Linked DNA regions of Salipiger sp. CCB-MM3. The main gene of each other region encodes a partner of the protein of the gene in region 2 in a complex. Links are inferred from orthologs where the notes say so. Each region holds a gene or a part of one and is shown on either strand. Other genes may lie near its edges. The genes, in order: uvrB and AYJ57_RS10395.

The links.
Region 1: the proteins of AYJ57_RS10395 (region 2) and uvrB are in contact, whole or in part, in a crystal structure (PDB 7EGT), measured with the Thermus thermophilus proteins. The link is inferred for Salipiger sp. CCB-MM3 from one-to-one orthologs. Residues at the interface, in WP_096412145.1 of Thermus thermophilus: His654, Arg656, Phe657, Gln666, Asp668, Glu669, Lys680, Arg681, Leu682, Ser683, Lys685, Tyr686, Ala687; in WP_096411307.1 of Thermus thermophilus: Glu23, Leu25, Arg26, Asp27, Gly28, Glu29, Arg30, Phe31, Arg55, Glu326, Asp327, Phe328, Glu379, Ser382, Gln383, His398, Gly400, Arg401.

The regions. Positions count from the first base shown.
Region 1 is NZ_CP014595.1:1,048,779-1,052,086, forward strand. The notes cover bases 172-3,165. They hold uvrB (excinuclease ABC subunit UvrB), read right to left. Parts: upstream 2,771-3,165; coding sequence 572-2,770; downstream 172-571. Other genes in these bases: AYJ57_RS05155 (hypothetical protein), read left to right, coding at 183-473; AYJ57_RS05165 (ETC complex I subunit), read left to right, coding at 3,001-3,165. In the rest of the region: AYJ57_RS05150 (I78 family peptidase inhibitor), read left to right, coding at 1-33; more of AYJ57_RS05165, read left to right, coding at 3,166-3,308. UniProt on the Escherichia coli protein: The UvrABC repair system catalyzes the recognition and processing of DNA lesions. A damage recognition complex composed of 2 UvrA and 2 UvrB subunits scans DNA for abnormalities.
Region 2 is NZ_CP014595.1:2,136,883-2,140,249, forward strand. The notes cover bases 31-3,083. They hold AYJ57_RS10395 (ATP-dependent helicase), read right to left. Parts: upstream 2,755-3,083; coding sequence 307-2,754; downstream 31-306. Other genes in these bases: AYJ57_RS10390 (DUF4405 domain-containing protein), read left to right, coding at 31-186; AYJ57_RS10400 (heme-binding protein), read left to right, coding at 3,003-3,083. Outside these bases: more of AYJ57_RS10390, read left to right, coding at 1-30; more of AYJ57_RS10400, read left to right, coding at 3,084-3,367. UniProt on the Escherichia coli protein: A helicase with DNA-dependent ATPase activity. Unwinds DNA duplexes with 3'-5' polarity. Translocates on single-stranded DNA with 3'-5' polarity. Initiates unwinding more efficiently from a nicked substrate than double-stranded DNA.

The DNA.
Region 1 (3,308 bases), 1.1 Mb from region 2 along the record:
ACCGGCCAGATCATGCGGGTGTTCTGCAGCTGAGCGCCTGCTGCGCAAACCCGAGCTAACGCGGCTGACAACACATTGGTTCCGGGAAATATTTCCGGAACCAAGCTGACAATCTCACAGTTCCTTTACCGAAGACTGCGGCGCTGGCCGCAAGAAAAACAGTCATACGGAAGGGAAGAGTTATGCGTAAAGGACCCGTTATTGCCGCCGTTGCCGTGGCCGCTGTCGTTGTCGGCTTTGGTGCCTATATGATCGACTTTGACGTCACCGACGAAGGCGCCCTGCCCGACGTGGATGTGGCCGTCGAAGGCGGTGAAATGCCCGAGGTTGAGGCCGATGTGGGCAGCATCGATGTTGGTACCCAGGAAGAGACCGTTGAGGTGCCGGACGTCGATGTAGAGGTGGACACCAAGGAAGCTGAGGTGACCCTGCCGGATATCGACGTGAACCCGCCGGAAGACGACAACGGCTAAGCTCACACGGGCTTACCCCCCCTGCCCCCAAAGTAAGCCCCTTCCAGCACCGGCCGGAGGGGGCTTTTTCATGCGGCGCTGAAGCGCACCCTCGAAGCCTATCTTTTGCGCCGCTTCACGTTGCCGCCGCGCTGCCCCGGACGTCCCGCGGTCGACCGACCCTTGGAATTCACCGCCGCTTCCGACGCCGCCTCTACCGCCGACTGGCGCGCCAGAGGATCGTCGTGGATGGCCAGATCCACCGCCTCCAGCCGCTTCACCTCGTCCCGCAGACGCGCCGCTTCCTCGAACTCGAGGTTCTCGGCGGCCTTGCGCATCTCGGCACGCAGCCCCTCCAGCACCGTTTCGAGGTTCGAACCTTGCTGCTTGGGATCGATCTTCGCGGTGACGCGGTTCATGTCCACGTCGCCCTGATAGAGCCCGGCCAGAATGTCATCGACGTTCTTCTTCACCGTCGCCGGGGTGATGCCATGCTCTTCGTTGTAGGCGATCTGCTTCTCGCGGCGGCGCTCGGTTTCGGCCAGCGCCCGCTCCATCGAGCCGGTGACCCGGTCGGCATACATGATCACCCGGCCCTCGGCGTTCCGCGCGGCCCGTCCGATGGTCTGGATCAGCGAGGTCTCGGAGCGCAGGAAGCCTTCCTTGTCCGCATCGAGAATGGCCACCAGCCCACACTCGGGAATATCGAGCCCCTCGCGCAGCAGGTTGATCCCGATCAGCACGTCGAAAGCGCCGAGCCGCAGGTCGCGCAGGATCTCGATCCGCTCGATCGTGTCGATATCGGAGTGCATGTAGCGCACCTTGATGCCCTGCTCGTGCAGATATTCGGTCAGATCCTCGGCCATGCGCTTGGTGAGCACGGTGCAAAGCGTGCGATAGCCGTCTGCGGTCACCTTGCGGATTTCGTCCAAAAGGTCGTCCACCTGCATCTTCACCGGACGGATCTCGACCTGCGGATCCAAAAGACCCGTCGGGCGAATGACCTGCTCGGCAAAGACGCCGCCCGCCTGCTCCATCTCCCAGTTCGCCGGGGTTGCCGAAACAAAGACCGACTGCGGGCGCATGGCGTCCCATTCCTCGAACTTGAGGGGGCGGTTGTCCATGCAGGACGGCAGCCGGAAGCCATGCTCGGCCAGCGTGAACTTGCGTCGGTAGTCGCCCTTATACATGGCCCCGATCTGCGGCACCGAGACGTGGCTTTCGTCGGCGAAGACGATGGCATGGTCGGGGATGAACTCGAAAAGCGTGGGCGGCGGCTCGCCCGGCGCGCGCCCCGTCAGATAGCGCGAGTAGTTCTCAATACCGTTGCAGACCCCGGTGGCCTCCAGCATCTCGATGTCGAAATTGGTACGCTGCTCGAGCCGCTGCGCTTCCAGCAGCTTGCCCTCGGCCACCAGTTGATCGAGCCGCTGGCGCAGCTCTTTTTTGATATGAATGACCGCCTGCTGCATCGTCGGCTTCGGCGTCACATAGTGCGAGTTCGCATAGACACGGATACGGTCGAAGCTGCCGGTTTTCTCGCCGGTGAGCGGATCGAACTCGGTGATGCTCTCCAACTCCTCACCGAAGAACGACAGCTTCCACGCCCGGTCCTCAAGGTGGGCGGGCCAAATCTCGAGGCTGTCGCCGCGCACCCGGAACGCCCCGCGCGAGAAGCCCGCGTCGTTGCGCTTGTACTGCTGCGCCACGAGGTCGGCCATGATCTTGCGCTGGTCATACTCCTGCCCGGCGTGCAGGTCCTGCGTCATCGCGCCGTAGGTTTCGACCGAACCGATACCGTAGATACAGGACACCGAGGCCACGATGATCACGTCATCACGCTCGAGCAGAGCGCGGGTGGCCGAGTGGCGCATCCGGTCGATCTGCTCGTTGATCTGGCTTTCTTTCTCGATGTAAGTGTCCGACCGCGCCACATATGCCTCGGGCTGGTAGTAGTCGTAATAAGAGACGAAATACTCGACCGCGTTGTCCGGGAAGAAGCCTTTGAACTCGCCGTAGAGCTGCGCCGCCAGGGTCTTGTTCGGCGCAAGAATGATCGACGGGCGCTGCGTCTCCTCGATGATCTTGGCCATGGTGAAGGTCTTGCCGGTGCCGGTGGCGCCCAGCAGCACCTGACTGCGCTCGCCGTCATTCACCCCCTGCGCCAGTTCGGCGATCGCCGTGGGCTGGTCACCCGCCGGAGCGAACTCGGTCTGCATGCGAAAGCGGATGCCACCCTCGAGCTTTTCCCGCGTCCGCACGTCCGGCGCGGGGGAATGCATTAGGGCATCTGACTTGTCGGAATGGGCATAGGGCATGAACGGACCTCCGGGCGCCCGCAAAACGTGTCGCGCGGCGCGGCGGTTTCAAGGGGTGCCGGACCGGGCGGCGGGGACTCGGGCCTGCGGGCAAGGCATTTTCACGGAATGTTCCCTTTCTGCAGGCAAGACGCAAGGGGTCGAGAAGATTTGACGCAGTGCCGCGCCGCGATCTCTTGCCCTGGCAGCATAAATTCCCGATAACGCCAAAGAACGTCAGGAGGGATTTCATGCGCGCACGGATTTTCCAGCCGGCCAAGACGGCCATGTCGTCGGGCCAGGCAAAGACCAAAGACTGGTATCTCGAGTTCTTTCCCGCCTCGCCGCGCGAGGTCGATCCGCTGATGGGCTGGACCTCCTCTTCCGACACCCAAAGCCAAGTGCGCCTGAAGTTCGACAGCAAGGAAGCCGCGCTTGCCTATGCCGCCGAACACGGCATCGACGCGCAGGTGAACGAGCCCAACAAGCGCAAGCCCAACGTCCGCGCCCGCGGCTACGCCGAGAATTTCGCCGTCGATCGCCGCGCGGTCTGGACGCA
Region 2 (3,367 bases):
GTGCTCGAAGGCAGCGTGGCCGAAGTGGCGGCGCTGATCGACGTGCCTGCGGCCGACCTCGGTGCCACGCTGACGGAGGCGGGGTTTGCGGTCGGCGGGCAGGAGGAGAGCCTTGCCTCGATCGCCCGCGCCTCGGGGCGGAGTGACGGCGAGATCCTTGCCGCGCTGATCGGGGCGGAGCGCTGAGCCGTCGGTTGCGACATGCGTATTTGAAAAGAGAAGAAGGCCCGGAGCAATGCACCCCGGGCCTTCTTTTATATCAAGGTGTGCGTCGGTGTTTCGTCAACAGCCCGCCCCGGCGGCGCGTCAGAACGGCACGTCGCCCGCCGAATCTGCAGCGGTGACGAAACGGGCCACCACTTTCTTGACGCCTGCCTTCTCGAAGTCGATCTCGAGCTTGTCGCCTTCGATGGCGACGATGGCGCCATAGCCGAATTTCTGGTGGAAGACGCGCTCACCGGTCTCGAAGGCCGAGACCGCCTGCAGGTCGATCACCTGATTGCGGCTCTCGCGAGGCTGGCTGACCGAGCGGGCGCTGGAGGAGCGTTCCTGCAGGCGTTTCCAGCCCGGGGAATTGTAGACATTGGCCTCGGCGGCGCGGCTTTCCAGCCCCGATCCGCCGCCAAAGCCGCTGTTCATGCCCGCGGCGCCATAGCCGCCGCCGTAGAGGCCGGGCGGGGTGAGAATCTCGACGTGCTGCTCGGGCAACTCATCGATGAAGCGCGAGGGCAGGGCCGATTGCCACTGGCCGAACACGCGCCGGTTGGCGGCGAAGGAGATGGTGCAGAGCTCCTCGGCGCGGGTGATCCCGACATAGGCGAGGCGGCGCTCTTCCTCGAGCCCCTTGAGGCCGCTTTCGTCCATCGAGCGCTGGGAGGGGAAGAGCCCGTCCTCCCAGCCCGGCAGGAACACCGCGGGAAATTCGAGACCCTTGGCCGCGTGCAGCGTCATGATCGAGACCTTGGCGCCGGCCTCTTCCGTCTCATTGTCCATGATCAGCGCGACGTGTTCGAGGAACCCCTGCAGGTTGTCGAAATTCTCCAGCGCTTTGACCAGTTCCTTGAGGTTTTCCAGCCGGCCCGGGGAATCGGGGTTCTTGTCGTTTTGCCACATCTCGGTGTAGCCGCTCTCGTCGAGCATGACCTCGGCCAGTTCCACATGGCTCATGGTCTTGGCCAGCGGCTTGTCCTCGTCGATCAGCACCAGATCATCATCATCCTGCTGCACCTCCGAGGGGAGGCCCAGTTGCTGGCGGGCCACCTCGTGCCAGCGGTCGATCTGCTCGACGAAGGTGGCCAGCTTGCCCGCGCCCTTGCCGGTGATCTCCTTGTCGCGCAGCAGCAGCCGCGCGCCGTTGAGCAGCGTCGTGCCGTTCGCGCGCGCCTTGATCTGGATCTTCTGCTGCGCCTTGTCGCCGAGGCCCCGCTTGGGCGTGTTGACGATGCGCTCGAAGGCCAGATCATCTTCGGGCGAGACCACCAGCCGGAAATAGGCCATGGCATCGCGAATCTCGAGCCGCTCGTAGAAGCGCGGGCCGCCGATCACCCGGTAGGGCAGGCCGATGGTCAGGAAACGATCCTCGAAGGCGCGCATCTGGTGCGAGGCGCGCACGAGGATCGCCATGTCATCAAGCGAGACGGGCCGCATTCCACGCGATCCGCGCTGCGCCGCCTCGATCTCCTCGCCGATCCAGCGCGCCTCTTCCTCGCCGTCCCAATGGCCGATGAGGCGGACCTTCTCGCCGCCATCGGCCTCGGTCCAGAGTTCCTTGCCGAGCCGGTTCTCATTGCCGCGGATCACCGAGGAGGCGGCGGCGAGGATATGCGCGGTTGAGCGGTAGTTCTGTTCCAGCCGCACCACATGGGCGCCGGGGAAATCCTTTTCGAAGCGCAGGATGTTGCCCACTTCGGCGCCGCGCCAGCCATAGATCGACTGATCGTCGTCGCCGACGCAGCAGATGTTGGTGTGGCCCTGCGCCAGCAGCCGCAGCCAGAGGTATTGGGCGACGTTGGTATCCTGATACTCGTCCACGAGGATGAAGCGGAACCAGCGCTGGTATTGCTCGAGCACATCGGCGTGCTGCTGGAAGATCGTCACCACATGCAGCAGCAGGTCGCCGAAATCGCAGGCGTTCAGCTCGCGTAGGCGGGTCTGATACTGGGCGTAAAGCTCGGTGCCGCGGTTGTTGAAGGCGCCAGCCTCGGACGCCGGCACCTTGTCGGGAGTCCAGGCGCGGTTCTTCCAGTTGTCGATCACCCCCGAGAGCTGCCGGGCGGGCCAGCGCTTCTCGTCGATGTTGTTGGCCGCGATCACCTGTTTCAGCAGACGGATCTGATCGTCGGTGTCGAGGATGGTGAAATTCGTCTTCAGCCCCACCAGTTCGGCGTGGCGGCGCAGCAGCTTGACGCAGATCGAGTGGAAGGTGCCCATCCACGGCATGCCCTCGACCGCGTGGCCGAGCAGGCGGCCCACACGCTCTTTCATCTCGCGCGCGGCCTTGTTGGTGAAGGTCACCGAGAGAATCTCGTTCGGCCTCGCGCGGCCGGTGGTCAGCAGATGCGCGATACGGGCGGTCAGCGCCTTGGTCTTGCCTGTGCCGGCGCCGGCCAGCATCAGCACCGGCCCGTCGAGCCGTTCCACCGCCTCGCGCTGCGCGGGGTTGAGGTCGTCGAGATAGGGCGCGGGGCGCGCCGCCATGGCCCGCTGCGACAGCGAGGCCCCCTCGAATGCATCCATGTCGTCAAAGCTGCTCATGGCGCAAATCTAGCGCGGCACGGCGGGCTGTGAAAGGTGCGTTCTTTATTTGTTCCAAAAATCACTGTGCGGGCGGACTCCATGGAGGTTTTCCGCACTCGTGGGCGGCGGTCGCGGCGTCTAAAATGAACGGGATTTTCAGACCGCATTTGCACCCGCCGGTTGCGGAGTCCGCTTTTGACCACGGCTCGCTCCCGGCGCCAGAGGCCGAAATCCATTGCACGACAGAGATTCTGGAGGAGGGATCGATGGAACTCAAACTGGAAGCCAAGGTTCACGAATACGGCAATCGCGACATACGGCCCGCCGACAGGTCCGAACCAGAGAAGCTGGGCGCGCTGAGCAAGCTGCCGGGCAAATGGATCAACGCAAAGGAGGGGCTGACCACCGGATTTGAAGGCCGCGGCTGGAACATGATCGCGCTGCCCTTCTTCACCGATGCCAGCGGCGACTTCCGGGTGCTGGCGAACCAATACAACGAAACGCTCGATTTCCTGACCGTCGACGGACCCGTGCCCAACCGTGGGGTCGACAAGGAGGGCAGTGCCGATGCGACGGCGCAGACCGACCAGACGATCTTTGGTCTCGACTACATGCAGCGCATCGCGCAGAT